DNA from 2 places in the Methylobacterium brachiatum genome. Region 1 is predicted to be linked to the other one. Evidence: riboswitches for the same ligand, from Rfam matches in the RefSeq annotation. Region 1 holds a riboswitch; the other holds the start of a gene.

Region 1 (7,042 bases):
GCGGGGCGCTCGACGTGAACCAGCGGTTCGGGTTCATGGAGATCCAGCCGCTCACGATGAACGTCCCGAGCCCCAGCCCGCCCGCGAGGCCGAACAGGTGGTGCCAGCGCGCCAGCCTGCGATAGGGCGTCACGGCGCCCCTGGCGTAGCGACGGCGCAGGCGCAGGCGCCAGATCCCGATGGCGAGGCCGCTGAGCGCCCCGAGGGCGGCGAGCCCCGAGAGCCAGAGCAGGACCGTGCGCCACAGCTCCGCCCGGGCCCGCAAAGGCGTCAGGTAGATCCAGTGCGGCACCGAGCCGAGCCAGTTCCAGGCGCGCTCGAACCGGGTCGTGTCGAGGGCGATCTCGCCGGTGACCTGCGAGACGTAGAGCTCGGTCCCTGCGGGATCGCCGAGGGCGACCTTGTGGAACGGCCGGAGCGGGTCGTAGCGGGCGGTGACGGTCCACTGGTCCCGCTCCACCGGCTCGACGCGGGCGCCCGGCCGGTCCCCGGCGGCGAGCCGCAGGGCCGCCTCCGCGTCGACCGGGCCGAGCCGCGTGCCAGTCCGGCCCGAGACCGTCGCCCGCGACCCGTCGCGGCCGGTGATCCGGTAGACCGGCTCAACGCCGCGCATCTTCAGGGAAAACGCGGCCGGCACGCCTGCGACGCCGCCGGTCGCGAGCGCCGCATCCGGCGCGACCGCGACCTGGTCCCAGGCGACCGGCGCCAGGCGCGCGAGGCGTTCAGGCGGCGTGAGCGCCGGGAACGGCACGTAGAGCATCACAAGCCCGGAGCCGATCCACAGGACGAAGAACAGGGCCGTGGCGATCCCGGCCCAGCGGTGGAACAGGAGCAGCCAGCGGCGGGCCGCCTTACCGGCCCAGCGCCTCACCAGGTCACCGTGTAGGCGAGCTCCACCGAGCGCGGCCGGCCCAGCAGCCAGTTGGTGCCGACGCCGTTCACGGCGTTGCCGCTGATCGCGTAGACCTTGTCGAACAGGTTGTAGACCCGCAGGCTCAGGCGCGAATCCACCGTCACCTGATGGTCGAGGACGAGGTTGACCAGGTTGTAGGCCGGGCGCCGGGCCGTGTTGGAGAAGTCGCTGTAGACCTGGCCGACGTTCTGGAGCCCGACCCGGGCGGTCCAGTCCCGGGAGACGTCCCAGGTGAGCCAGAGATTGGCGACCCGCTCGGGTACGTCGATCGGCTGGTTGCCGGCATACGAGACGGTGGCGCCGTTCACGCTCTGGTCGAAGGCGTCGTATTGCGCGTGCAGCAGCGCGAGGTTGCCGTCGAGCCGCCAGCCCGGGGCGAAGTGCCAGCCCAGCGCCAGCTCGAAGCCTTGCGAGGATTGGCTCCCGACCTGGGTCGACAGGGTCGGCTGGCCCGGCACGGCCGAGATCAGGTTGTCCTTGACGATCCGGTAGCCGGCCACCGTCCATTCGAGGGCGCCGTCGAAGGCGAGCCCCTTGGCGCCGATCTCGACCTGCGTGCCGGTGGCGAGCTGGAACCCGGCCAGCGACTGATTGAGCGTGATGAGGCTGTTCACCGGGTCGGTGGCGAAGCTGTACTGCGCGTAGAGCGCGCTGTCCGGCGTCGGGTTGTAGACCAGGCCGAACCGGTAACCGAGCGCGCGGTAGGTCTTCTCGAACTGCGATCCGGTCTGCAGGTCCTCGCGCTGGAGCGTCGGCACGTCGAGGCGCATGCCGGTGAGGAACGAGAGCTTGTCCGACAGGATCACCCGGTCCTCGGCGAAGACCGAGGCCTGGCTGGTCTGCGTGGCGTAGGCCGGCCGCGCCCGCCCGTTCTGCGGGAAGAAGCCCGGATCGTAGCCGGTCAGCGGCACGCTGGTGGTCTGGTCGAAATAGAAATTGTTCGTGTGGCGGAAATCGATGTGGTTCACGTCGAACCCGACCGCGAACGCGTTCGGCAGGCCGAACAGGCTGCCCTTGACGCTGGCGTCGAGGCGATTCCCGACCTGTTCCTGGCTGTGATAGATCTCGAGGTAATCGCCGCGATCGACCCGTCCCGTCCCGCGGTTGTAGATGTACTGCTCGACATCGAGCCAGTGCCGCCGGCTGGTGAGCCGATAGGCGGTGTTGCGCACGGTGATGTCGGCCGAGGGCGTCCACTCGGTCTTGAACTGGGTCCAGTTATCCGCCCAGGTGATCTTCGCGTCGCGGACGTTGTAGTTGTTGAACCGGATCAGGTCCGGGATTCTGCCTTCGACCAGGGGCGTGCCCCAGTAGCGCGCCGGCTCCTGGTAGCCGAGATCGTGGCTCACCGTGAAGGCGAGGTCCGGGCTCGGCTGGAACAGCAGGGCGGCCGAGACCGCGAGGTTGCGGAAATCGCCCTCCGGCCGGATCCAGCCGTCGGCGCGGTTACCGCTGACGTTCAGGCGATACGCGAAGGTCTCGCCGAATTCCTCCCGGCCGAGCGCCCCGCCCGAATCCAGTGCGAGCCGCGCGACGCCGTCGGTGCCGATCACCGCGCGGGCCGTGTTGATCGGCACGAAGACCGGCTTCTTGGGCACGACGTTGATGACCCCGCCGATGGCGCCGTCGCCGTAGAGCACCGAGGACGGCCCGCGCAGCACCTCGATGCGCTCGACGTTCCAGGTGTCGAACGGGAACGTCACCGTGTTGGCGCCGACATAGAAGCGGGTGCCGTCGTAGAGCTGCTGAATCGAGTTCGGCCCCGCGAAACCGCGGGACGTGAACGCGCCGTTGCCGTTGCCCGGCGCCGCGATCGTGGTGATGCCGGTGGCGTCCTGGGTCACCGCCTCGGCGATCGTATCCTGGCCGCGCAGCCGCGCGGTCTCGCCGGACACGATGTCGACGCTCGCGGGCGTCTCCAGCGGCGTCAGGCCGAGCCGGCTCGCGGTCCGGTCGGGGGTGCCCAGGTTCAGCCCGGTCGGGGCGGCCCGGGTCAGGCTGACCCCGCCCTCCCCCTCGACGGAGAGCTGGTCGAGGGCGACGCTCTCCTGGGACGCGGCCGGGCTCGCCAGGAGGGTGAGGAGGGCTCCGCAGAGCGGCGCGCGCCGGCTGCGGAGAGGATTTTTCGGTCGGGACATAGCGTGCGTGAATCCGTGCGCGGCGGCCGCCGGCCCGGATGTCCTATAAGCAATGTTATAACATTGCTATCCGTGGTGGCCGGGCCTCGCGCGCGTCGAGCGCAAGGGCTCGGGCGGAGGATCGGGCCGCGCGGAGACGCGGCCGGGATCGGCACGACAAGGGAGGGCATCGGGAACCGGGACGCGGGCGCGCTTGCTGTGGCACGTCACCGCGAACGAGGCCTCGCCATCCGTGCTCACGCACGGGCGTCTCGACACCCGCCAGGACACCCCGCCCGGCGCGTTTCGCGTGTGACCACGGCTGACGGCAGGTCTCCTGGCTCGCGGGTCGCCGCCCTCGCACCGTCTTCCCGGGCCGAAACCCAGTGACGTGGTGGTGAAGGGCTCACCGCTTACAGTTGCGGGGACAGCCGCGGCATCGGGGCAGGCCCCTCACCGCGTTCCCTTTTGATCCCCGAGGGGAACCGTCGGTGATCAGCTTGGCCGTGTGCCGCTGGGACGTCAAGCGTCTGGGTATCTTCGGTTGTGGGCGGGTCCCTTCCGCACCGGCCTGGACGACCGGCTGCACGTCAGGGGCATTGGCGGGCTCGCCGGGCGCGGACGTAATTGCAAGTCTTTTTGCAACTCGGCTTTGTATCGATGGGTAATATTATCAGTCATTCACCCCATGTATTGCAGAAAATGAAACACTTACGAGAAAAATTTCTCGATGATTTGCTCGATATTGAGCATCATCACAGGTTACATAGGGTCGTTGTCGGTGGAACCACTGGTGATCTGCCGCGTATATCGGCCAAGCTGATGAAAGGGGGAGGTAATAAGATCGTCTCACGGGACGTACGAGACATCTCTATAAACCGATGGTCTAGAGCTGACGTAGACAAGGGGGGCGCGATGAGTATCACGTATCAACTGGAAAATCCTGGTCATCCCGGCGGGTTCGTGCGGCGCAATATTTTGGAGGCGCGCAACCTGACCGTCATGGCCGCGGCCAGCTTGCTCGGCGTGACCCGTCAGGCGCTGTCCGACTTCCTCAACGAGAAGACGGCACTCACGGCGGATCTGGCCCTGCGCATCGAGACGGTGTTCGGGTGCAGCATGGAAACGCTGATGGAGCTGCAGACCCGCTTCGAGATCGCCAACGCGCGCAAGCACCAGGCCGAGATCCAGAGCGAACTCGCGGCCGCGCCGCGGGTCCAGGATCCGGCCGATCGGCCCGAACCGATCGTCAAGCGCGCATACGCGATCGGGTGAGATTCGTCCTCGGCGGCGCGGATAACCTGGCCTGAGCCGCAGGGACGATCCCAGTTTCGACGGCGGGCACGCTGCGCGTCGGCCGGGATGTCGAAACGCGCCACCCCATGAAATCTGCGCCGCGCTGGGCCGGACAGTCCGACACGGCGCCGCGCAGCTTGGCGCTCTGGAGGCCAGTGCAGGCCGTTGCGCCCCTCGGCGGCGCGGAATACCGAACCCCATGCATGTCTGGCGCCCCCCTTCGGAGATCCGCGTGAAGGCGCTCGGCCTGCCCTGGCGGGGAGGCCGGCTGCTCGTCGCCGAGGTCTATACCGATGACGGGCGCCTCAAGGGCGTGCGCCCCCTCGGGGGCAGCGTCGGGTTCGGCGAGCCGGCGGAGGCGGCGCTCGTGCGGGAGTTCCGGGAAGAGCTCGGCCTCACCGTGCGGGTTCTCGGTGCCCCGTTCGTGATGGAGAACCTGTACACACACGAGGGCAGTCCGGGGCACGAGGTGCTGTTCCTGTTCCCGGTCGCCCTGCCGCCGAGCGCGCTGGATACGCAGGAGCGGGTGGTCTTCCACGAGGATTGCGGCACGCCCTGCATCGCCCGCTGGTGCGATCTGGAGGAACTGGATCGCGCGGGCGGGCCGGATCTGTACCCGGTCGGGCTCAAGGCGCGGCTTCTCGCCGAGGGGCGGCCGTAGCCGCGAATGCGCGTCCTCGGTTCCGGCCCTGTCGGGGCCCGGAAGCCGCTGCTAGGCTGTGCGGCGTGATCACCCGCGCCGGGGCCGCGTCCGTGCCATCGACCATCGCCGCGTCCGCCCTCGACCTTATTGGCCGCACGCCCCTGATCGCCCTCGACCGGGTCCATCCCGGACCGGGCCGCATCCTGGCGAAAGCCGAGTTCATGCAGCCCGGCGGAAGCGTCAAGGACAGGGCGGCCCGCGCGATCCTGCGCGCCGCCCGGGCGGATGGGCGGCTCGCCCCGGCCGCCCCGGTCGTGGAGATGTCGAGCGGCAATATGGGGACCGGCCTGGCCGTGGCCTGCGCCACGCTGGGTCACCCGCTGGTCGTCACCCTGTCGGCCGGGAACAGCCCGCAGCGGGCGCGGATGCTGGAGGCGCTCGGGGCGGAGGTCGTGCTGGTCCCGCAGGTCGACGGGGTGCCGGGACAGGTGACCGGGGCCGATGTCGCGGCCGCCGCCGAGGCGGCGCGGCACGCCGCCCGGGAGCGCGGCGGTTTCTACGTCGACCAGTTTCACGCCCCGGAAGGCGTCGCGATCCACCGGGATACGACCGGCCCGGAGATCTGGGCGCAATGCGGCGGGCGGATCGAGGCCTGGGTCGCGTCGGTGGGAACGGGTGCGACCTTCCTCGGGGTCGCGGCGGCGCTCCGGGCGCGCAACCCACATGTCCTCTGTGCGGCGGTGGAGCCCGAGGGCTGCCGGCCATTGGCGGGCGAGCCCGTCGCCAAGCCGCGCCATGTCCTGCAGGGGACGGGCTACGGCAGCGTGCCGCCGCATTGGGATCCCGGGCTCATGGATCTGGCCCTCGCGGTGTCCGACGACGAGGCCGCGCGCTGGCGCCGGTTGCTGGCGACGCGGGAGGGCCTGCATGTCGGCTACTCGGCGGCCGCCAATGTCTGCGCCGCCGCATCCCTGCTCGCCTCGGGCCGCCTGCCGGCGGACGCGGTCGCCGTCACGGTACTGTGCGACACCGGTCTCAAGTACTGACGGTTGTGGCGCCGGCCACCACCGCCTTTGCCGCTGCGCCCCCGCGATGCTAGAGCCGGGCGACCCCATCGGTCCGGGTCCTCCGCGACGCCGCGGCCGATGCGCCCGGACGTTCCGTCCGAAGCGGAGACGGGTGCTGGCGGAATCATGACGACACGACCACCCCCACGCGGCGGCCCGAAGGGGCGCAAGCCCCCGGCCGGTAAGTTTCAGCCGTATGGCGAGCGCGCCCGCACCGGCCCGCGCACCAGCGCCCGCGACGCCGCCGAGCGCGCCGCCCGCAACCGCGGCGACGATGCCGGCGCGCGCGATCCCTGGACCGCGGCGGGCACGCCCCACGCCGTCGCCGCGGCCGCGGCGGCTGCCGCCCAGCCGAAGCCCCGGCCGGCCCGGGACGAGCGCAAGGATGCGCCGCCCCCGCGCAAGGCGCCGCCGCGGCCCGGCCCCAGGCCGGCTGCGAAGGCGCAGGCCAGATCCGTCGAGTCGCGGCCCGAGCCCTCGGCGCCGCCGGCCGGCCCGACCCGGCGCGAGCAGCGCGCCGCCGCCTCCGCGACCCTCGCCTCCGGTGTGCAGACCCTGACGGTCGAACCGGACGAGGCGGGCATGCGCATCGACCGCTTCCTCACCGCGCGCTTTCCGCTCCTGCCCTTCACCCGGGTCCAGAGCATCGTCCGCAAGGGCGAGCTGCGGGTCGACGGCAAGCGCGCCAAGCCGAACGACCGGCTGGAGCCGGGCATGAGCGTGCGCGTCCCGCCGCTGCGCCTCGACCAGCCGACCGAGCGGCCGCGCAGCGCCGCCCGGGAGCAGGACGATGCCGAGTTCATCCGCTCGCTGATCCTCTACGAGGACGCCGACATGATGATCCTCAACAAGCCCTTCGGCCTCGCGGTCCAGGGCGGGTCGGGCACGGTCCGCCACGTCGACGGGCTGCTCGCGGCGCTGACCGGGCCGGACGGCCAGAAGCCCCGTCTCGTCCACCGGCTCGACAAGGATACGGCCGGCTGCCTGATCATCGCCAAGACGCGGC
Region 2 (7,042 bases), on a different contig from region 1:
AGGCAGTGGCGGCGATGACGAGATCCGGCTTGCGAGCCCGTACGGCCTCGGCGACCGCCCGGGCCGCCACCGGCTCCTTGAGGCTTGAGACCGCCATCGGCAGCACACCGATGCCGCGGGCGCGCAGGGACGCGGCCAGGGCGACGAAGGGCGCGGTATCGCCGCCGAGCACCGCGGAGCGGTAGACCAGAAGCAGGGCGAGCGGGGTCGCGGTCACGCGCGGGTCCGAGAGCGGCACCGCCGTCTCGGCCGCCTCGATCGCCGTATCCAGTGCGAGCACGCCGCAGCCGGGGCACCAGGGAAAGCCCCGCGGCAGCGGCTGCGGCGGCTCGACGGCACCGCCCGCGCCGATCCGGGCGGCGAGCAGGCGCAGCATCCGCCGCAGATTCTCCGGGCCGCCGGCACGGAAATACGCGTCGAGCTGCTGCGCGAGATCCGGATCGGTGGAGAAGCCGGCCAGCCGCGGGTCCGGCCGGTCGTCGCCCGGCAGCACCGCCAGCACGACCCCGTGCGCCCGCGCCGCGGCGGCGCAGCGTTCGATCCCGTAGCGCCAGTAATCCAGGCCGCCGAGGCAGCGGATCACCACGAGCTTCGCCCGCGACACCACGCGCTCGACATAGAGATCGACCGACATCGGATGCCGGAGCTTGGCGAGCTTGGCGAGCCGCAGGCTCGGCAAACCCGGCTCGGCGGCCTGGGCCTGCCCGATCCCGGCGAGGTCGCTGTCGGTGAACGACAGCACGACGAGGTCCCCGGGCTCCTGCCCGAGATCCACCGCCGCCTCGCCCTCGTCGAGCGAGACGCTATCGATGCGAACGAGATGCATGGCGCCCGGGCCTATTCCACCGGGCGGGGTTCGTCCGCGACGAGGCGCGGTCGGACCGGGAAGGTGACGCCGTCGTAGATCTCGGCCAGCGGCAGGCTCAGGCGCAGGGCGGGCAGCTCCAGTGTCGCGTCGAGTCCCGTGACGCGCGCTTCCTGCCAAGCCCCTGCATCGTCGCGAGACCACGACCGAATTTCGGGAGCGTTCGGTTCGACGAGCAAGATGTGCGCGAGGCTGACCACGGCCTTGTATTCCGCCAGCTTGGCGAAGGCATCGAAGTCGCGGGTCGTCGGCGACAAGACTTCCGCCACGAGGCGCGGCTCGGCCGCGATCAGGGCGTTGGGATCGCGTATACCGCAATCGACGCCGACATCCGGCCGTCGGATCTGGCCCGGCAAGGTCTCGACGCTGCCATCGCCGGTGAAGGGCCGGCAGCCGCTGCCCCGTAGGTTCGTACGCAGCAGGGCGAGCAGGTTCACCACGATATCGTCGTGAATGTTGCGCGCACCTGCCATCATCCGGACGGGCACGCCACCGACGAGCTCGTAGCGCTCGGCCTGGGTCTCGGCCCAGGTGAGGAACGCGTCAACCGACATCGGTTCTGGCTTGCGATCCAGCATGGTTCGAGGCGCTCCCTCGGCCCCAACACGCGTCACTCTTGGAGACTAGCACACGATGCGCAAAGTCCGGGATCGATTGTCTGCGACCACGATACGATAGCAAGATAGGCCGTTATCCCGCGAGCGCCGCGGCGACGGCGCCCTGGTCGAACCCCTTCAGGCCGATCACCACGAGGCGCCCGTCACGGCTCTCGCCCGCCCGCCAGGGACGGTCGAAATGGTGGACGACGCGCCGGCCGACCCCCTGCACCACGAGGCGCATGGCCTTGCCCTCGACCTCGGCGAACCCCTTGATGCGCAGGACGCCCGGAGCTTCGGCGGCCTTCTCCACCCGGGCCGCGAGGTCGCCGGCGGTGATGGCCGGGCGGACCGGTAGGGCCACGGTCTCGAAATCGTCGTGGTCGTGATCCTCGCCGTCGCCGTGATGCGAGGGGCGGGCATCGAGGTCGTCCTCGGCGGCCGCGCCGAGCCCGAGCAGCACCAGCGGGTCGATCGCGCCGTTGGCGGTCTCGACCACCTTCACGGCCCGGGGCAGATGCCCCTCGACCTCGGCGCGCACCCGCGCCCGGGTCTCGGCATCGAGCAAGTCGGACTTGTTGAGAACGACGAGGTCGGCGCAGAGGAGCTGGTCCTCGAACACCTCCTCCAGCGGGTTGTCGTGATCGACCGCCGTGTCGGCGGCGCGCTGGGCGGCCAGCGCCGCGGGATCCTCCGCGAAGGCACCGGCGGCCACGGCCGGACCGTCCACCACGGCCACGACCCCGTCGACGGTGACCCGCGAGCGGATCGCCGGCCACTGGAAGGCCTGGACCAGGGGTTTCGGCAGGGCGAGGCCGGAGGTCTCGATCAGGATGTGCTCCGGCGGCTCCGCGCGGCCGAGCAGGGTCTCGAGCGCCGGCACGAAATCGTCGGCCACGGTGCAGCAGATGCAGCCATTCGGCAGCTCGACGATGGAGTCCTCGGTGCAGCCCTCGACCCCGCAGGCGGCCAGGAACGACTTGTCGAAGCCGACATCGCCGAATTCGTTGACCAGGATCGCCAGGCGGCGGCCCTTGGCGTTCTCGACGACGTGGCGGACCAGGGTGGTCTTTCCGGCCCCGAGGAAGCCGGTGACGATGGTGCAGGGGATCTTGGTGACGATGGTCATTCCGCAGCCTCCAGGGTGCCGGCCGGAAGCGGGCGGGGATCGGGGAAGGGCGGGATCCGGGCGATCACGCCGGTCTTGAAGGCGGCGGGCCGCTCCCGCCACGGTACGATGCCGTCCTGCGTCGCCGCGTAGGACGCGAGGCCGCCGAGGATAATGGCGGCGGACTCGATCGGATCCATGTCGCCGTAGACGTAGGTCCAGCGGTTCGCGGAGGCGACCGCCACCGAGCAGGGCCGTTTGCAGACCGAGAGGCACTCGACCCCCTCGATCCGTAGGTCCGGCGCGGCGTTGCCCGCGCGCAGGGCGTCGAGCAGGCGCGCCCCGGCCCGCGGGCCGTCCGGGTCGTCGCCCGGGCGGCGGCAGGTGGTGCAGACGTAGAGGACGGTCTCAGGCATGGGCCGTCCCGCGCGCCGGGCCCCGGGCGAAGGCCTGCCACGCCCAGCCGAAGCCGAGACCGATCAGCAGCCAGAACACGAAGCTGATCGCCAGCGAGCGGGCCGCGAACTGTGCCGCCAGCGCCGCCGGAAGCTCGGAGGCGGCCTCGGGGGCCTGCGGTGCGCCGGCCACGTGTGGGGCGATGATCAGAACGAGCCCGCCCAGGATCGCGATCAGCGAGCGCCGGATCGCGATCAGGTACAGGCCCATGCCGGTGGCGGCGGCGGTCATCACCCACCAGGCTTGGCGGGTGGCGAGCGGTGCCGCCTCGCTGCCGGGCAGTTCGGGCGGCAGGCCGAGGCCCGGGGCCAGGGCGACGCTGGCGAAGCCCGCGATCGCGAAGGCGACGCCGACCTGGCGGGTCGGCTCCCGCCCGCAGGCGAGGATCGCCGCACCGAGCAGCAGCGCATAGCCCACCGCGCCCACGAGGGTCGCCAGGGCCGTGAACGCCATGCGCGGCAGGCCCTCGCCGGGCTGCCATTCGGGCGCAGCATCCGGCGCGGCATGATCGTGCCCGGCATGCGCCAGGACGATCGGCAGGCCGCGCTCGGCCTGATGCGTCTGTTGATGTTCGTAACGCTCGGCCGCCACGATCAGCGGCGAGGTCAGCGTCAGCTCGAGGCCCGTCACGACGACGGCCGCGAGGAAGCCGGCGGCCAGAGCCGCCGACAGAAGCCGGATGATCATCCCTGGGGCAGGGGCGTCAGTGGCAGGGGAAGTTTTGGGTGTGCCGGAAATCGTGCGCCGCGTTGTGCAGCGCGATCGCCGGCGAGAAGCCCGCCATGAACAGCAGGCCGAGTCCGAGGAAAGCCGCGATCGCGACGGCGACCGGGCGCTCGGCAGCGCGGGTGCCGGTGGCGACGGGTGCGAGGGTCGAGGTGGTCATCAGCGTGTCTCCAGCCGCCCCACCGGCGGCATTGCGGGATCTCAGCGTGACGGCAGGTCTCCTGGCTCGCGGCTCGGCGCGCCTGCCGCCTTCCCGGATCGCTCCGGTGGCCTACTGGCAGACGCTCGCCGCTCACAGTTGCGGGGGCAGCCGCGGATTCGGAACTCGCGCTCCTCACCGCATTCCCTTTTCACCCCGTTGCCGGGGCACCGTCACGGGATCGTTGTAGACGCATGACAGCTCTCGCACAACGGAGGCGCGGCGGAATCATCTCCGACTCTTCGGGTATGACGTGGTTCAGTGGTGTGGTCGGTTGCTGTGAAGCTTTTGCCGCGTCCGGGCGACGATCTTCGCGGTGAAACCGTCCCGCCCCGACTTGCCGAACATGATCAGCCCCGATCATCCGGACTGCCGGCGGACGACTCCCGCAGCGGCCGCGCAGGCCGCCGATTCCCGAGCATGTTGAGTGTGATACCGATGCGAACCTTGTGGCTGGCCCTCGCCCTCGCGGCGACGGCGTCCTTGCCCGCCCGGGCGGATGACAGCAGCGCCGCGCTCGCCGCGGGCGGTCTGGTCCTCGAGAAGACCGACAAGATCGCGCTCGCCTCCGAGGAACTGTACCTGTCCGAGAAGGCCGTGCGGATCGACTACCGGTTCCGCAACCTCACCGACGCCGATATCGAGACCACCATCGCGTTTCCGATGCCCGACGTCACCGGGGATCGCGAGATGCTGACCGCGATTCCCGATCCGGCCCACGACAACTTCCTCAAGTTCGCCACCGAGGTCGATGGACGGCCGGTCGAATCGCAAGTCGAGCAGCGCGCCTTCCTGATCCGGAACGGTGCGCCGCCCGTCGAGATCACGGATCGCCTCAAGGGCCTGGGCATTCCCCTGATGCCGACCGTCGAGGCGACGGAAGAGGCCCTGCGCCGTCTGGGCGAGCGCCGGCGCCTCGCCCTGGCCGCCGACGGCATCCTGGAGCGGCAGGTGCACAAGGATGGCACGATCGCGGATGTCCCGCTCTGGACGCTGAAATCGAAGTTCTGGCGCCGGCAGGTCTTCCCGGCCGGCCGGGAGATCACGGTCCGCCAGAGCTACGTGCCGAGCCTGGGCAGCCTGCCCAGCCTGTCCTACGGCGCTCCGAACGTGGACCCGGCGCAGAAGGCGCAATACGCCACCCGCTACTGCACGGAGCCCGCGTTCGAGAAGGCGGCCCAGGCTTTGTACCGCCGGGCGAGCGCGGATGGCAGCCGGTCGTTCCAGGCCTATGAGCAGTACCTCTCCTACGTCATCACGTCCGGGGGGAACTGGGCGGGACCGATCGGCACGTTCAAGCTGGTCGTGGACAAGGGCGACCCAGCGACCCTCATCGCGTTCTGCGGCACCAACGTGAAGAAGACCGGGCCGACCACGTTCGAGATGGTCGTGAAGGATTACGTCCCCCAGCGCGACATCGACATCCTCCTCCTGAAGTCCGGGACGAACGGCTGAGCCGGCGACCGGGCGCGATGGCTTCAGCGGGCGGGCTTGACGGGCCGGTGTCGATGCGGGCACCGCCGGTCGCGCCGTCCGGCTGCGCCCCGGCGCGACCGGCCCAGATCCGCCCCGGAGACATGATGGCCCCGGCAGACGACTCGAATCCCGCCCTCGTCGACCTCGCCGATGGCCGCACGCCGCAAGCGGTCGCGAATACGACCTGGCTGGAGATCGATCTCGGCGGCCGTTTCCCGATCCATTCCATCGTCGTGGTGTGGAATGGGGTGGATCCGGCACCCGCCGCGGATGTCGCGATCCTCGTGCTGCAGGACGGCGCGTCCTGGTCGGAGCCCGGCCTTGCGTCCCGGCAGAGCGAGGCGGGCTCCAGCACCGCATTCATCGAGGCCGATGAGCGCGCCTGGACGCGGTCCGTGCGCATCGCGGTGCCGAATCCCGACCGGGTGGCCGCCGTGCAGGTCCGCGCCGAGGAGGCCGCGATCGACCTGATCGCGCTGCGTGCGATGCTCGACCTCGACGTGACGCTCCTCAACGAGAAGCCGGGCGCCAACCGCTACCTCGCCTACAGCCTGGAGAGCGGACCGGATCGGGCGAGCCGCACCCTCGTCGGCCTGTCGCTGTTCGAGAACGGCGCGTTCGGCAATTGCCTGGTCCAGTACATCATCGCGCTCTCGGTCGCGAAGGCGTTGAACCTCAAATACGTCAAGGTCCCGAAGGTCGACCGCAGCAAGGTGATCTTCCTGACCGAGCGGCTCACCCGCGACGGCATCACCTTTATCCCGCCGGATGAGGCGCTGCCGGCGGACGGCTACTTCCTGTCCGGCCTGTATTTCGACCCGACGCAGTTCCAGCGTCTGGTGGGGCTCGAGACGCCGCCGGATTCGCGGGCGATCATCCAGGAGATCATCCGCCCGCTGTTCAACGGGCTGCCGGCGACGTTCCCCCCCAAGCCCGACGACCAGCTCCTGATCCATATCCGCTCGGGCGACATCTTCAGCACCTGGGTCGATCCGCACTACCCGCAGCCGCCCTTCGCCTTCTACCGCATGGTCATCGACCGGCTGCGCGGCGAGGGGCGGATCCGCTCGGTCAAGCTGGTCTTCGAGAACCGGCTGAACCCGGTGATCGCCGAGGTGGAAGCCTACGCGAAAGGCCTGGGCCTGCCGGTGGAGACGCAGAGCGAGTCGCTCGTGGCCGATGTCGCGGCGCTGGTGAACGGTCGCTACCTCGTCTTCGGCCTGGGCACTTTCGGTCCGGCGATCTGCCACCTGTCGGAGCGGGTCGAGCAGGTGTTCTACTTCGCGTCCAATTGGCCGCAGGCGTTCCAGGGCATCGAGACCATCCGCAAGCTGGTCGAGGTCCGGGACATCGCGGGACGCTACATGAAGGTCGGCGAGTGGCAGAACACCGACGCCCAGCGCCGGATGATGATCGACTATCCGGCCGAGGCGCTCGCGTTCGACGACGCGGCGTGACCGTCAGGGCGCGTCCTTGAGCCGTTCCGCCGGTGCCCCGGCCGGAGGCGCCGAGCCGCCATCGCGGGCCTTGAGGGCGTCCTGGTAGAGCCGCCGGACATCGCGCTTGAACGCGGCCCGGGAATCGTCGCGCGAATAGAACATGTGCCCCCCGGGATA

What was found. Region 1 has a riboswitch for cobalamin ahead of BMZ47_RS21710 (TonB-dependent receptor). Riboswitches for the same ligand answer to the same signal wherever they lie in the genome.
Positions count from the first base shown of each region.
Region 2: another riboswitch for cobalamin. It lies ahead of BMZ47_RS07480 (CbtB domain-containing protein); the one in region 1 lies ahead of BMZ47_RS21710 (TonB-dependent receptor).

Region 1 covers NZ_FOQW01000018.1:7,106-14,147, reverse strand. The annotation lists gene BMZ47_RS21715 (peptidase) at 1-871, opposite strand, end outside; gene BMZ47_RS21710 (TonB-dependent receptor) at 868-3,051, opposite strand; cobalamin riboswitch at 3,341-3,535, opposite strand; gene BMZ47_RS29275 (HigA family addiction module antitoxin) at 3,658-4,305, shown strand; gene BMZ47_RS21700 (NUDIX hydrolase) at 4,526-4,987, shown strand; gene BMZ47_RS21695 (PLP-dependent cysteine synthase family protein) at 5,053-6,015, shown strand; gene BMZ47_RS21690 (RluA family pseudouridine synthase) at 6,163-7,042, shown strand, end outside.
Region 2 covers NZ_FOQW01000005.1:272,061-279,102, reverse strand. The annotation lists gene cobN (cobaltochelatase subunit CobN) at 1-826, opposite strand, end outside; gene BMZ47_RS07500 (Uma2 family endonuclease) at 838-1,443, opposite strand; gene cobW (cobalamin biosynthesis protein CobW) at 1,556-2,590, opposite strand; gene BMZ47_RS07490 (DUF1636 family protein) at 2,587-2,985, opposite strand; gene BMZ47_RS07485 (CbtA family protein) at 2,978-3,712, opposite strand; gene BMZ47_RS07480 (CbtB domain-containing protein) at 3,729-3,911, opposite strand; cobalamin riboswitch at 3,946-4,140, opposite strand; gene BMZ47_RS07475 (DUF4424 domain-containing protein) at 4,389-5,405, shown strand; gene BMZ47_RS07470 (discoidin/SUN/FTP domain-containing protein) at 5,531-6,883, shown strand; gene BMZ47_RS07465 (S10 family peptidase) at 6,887-7,042, opposite strand, start outside.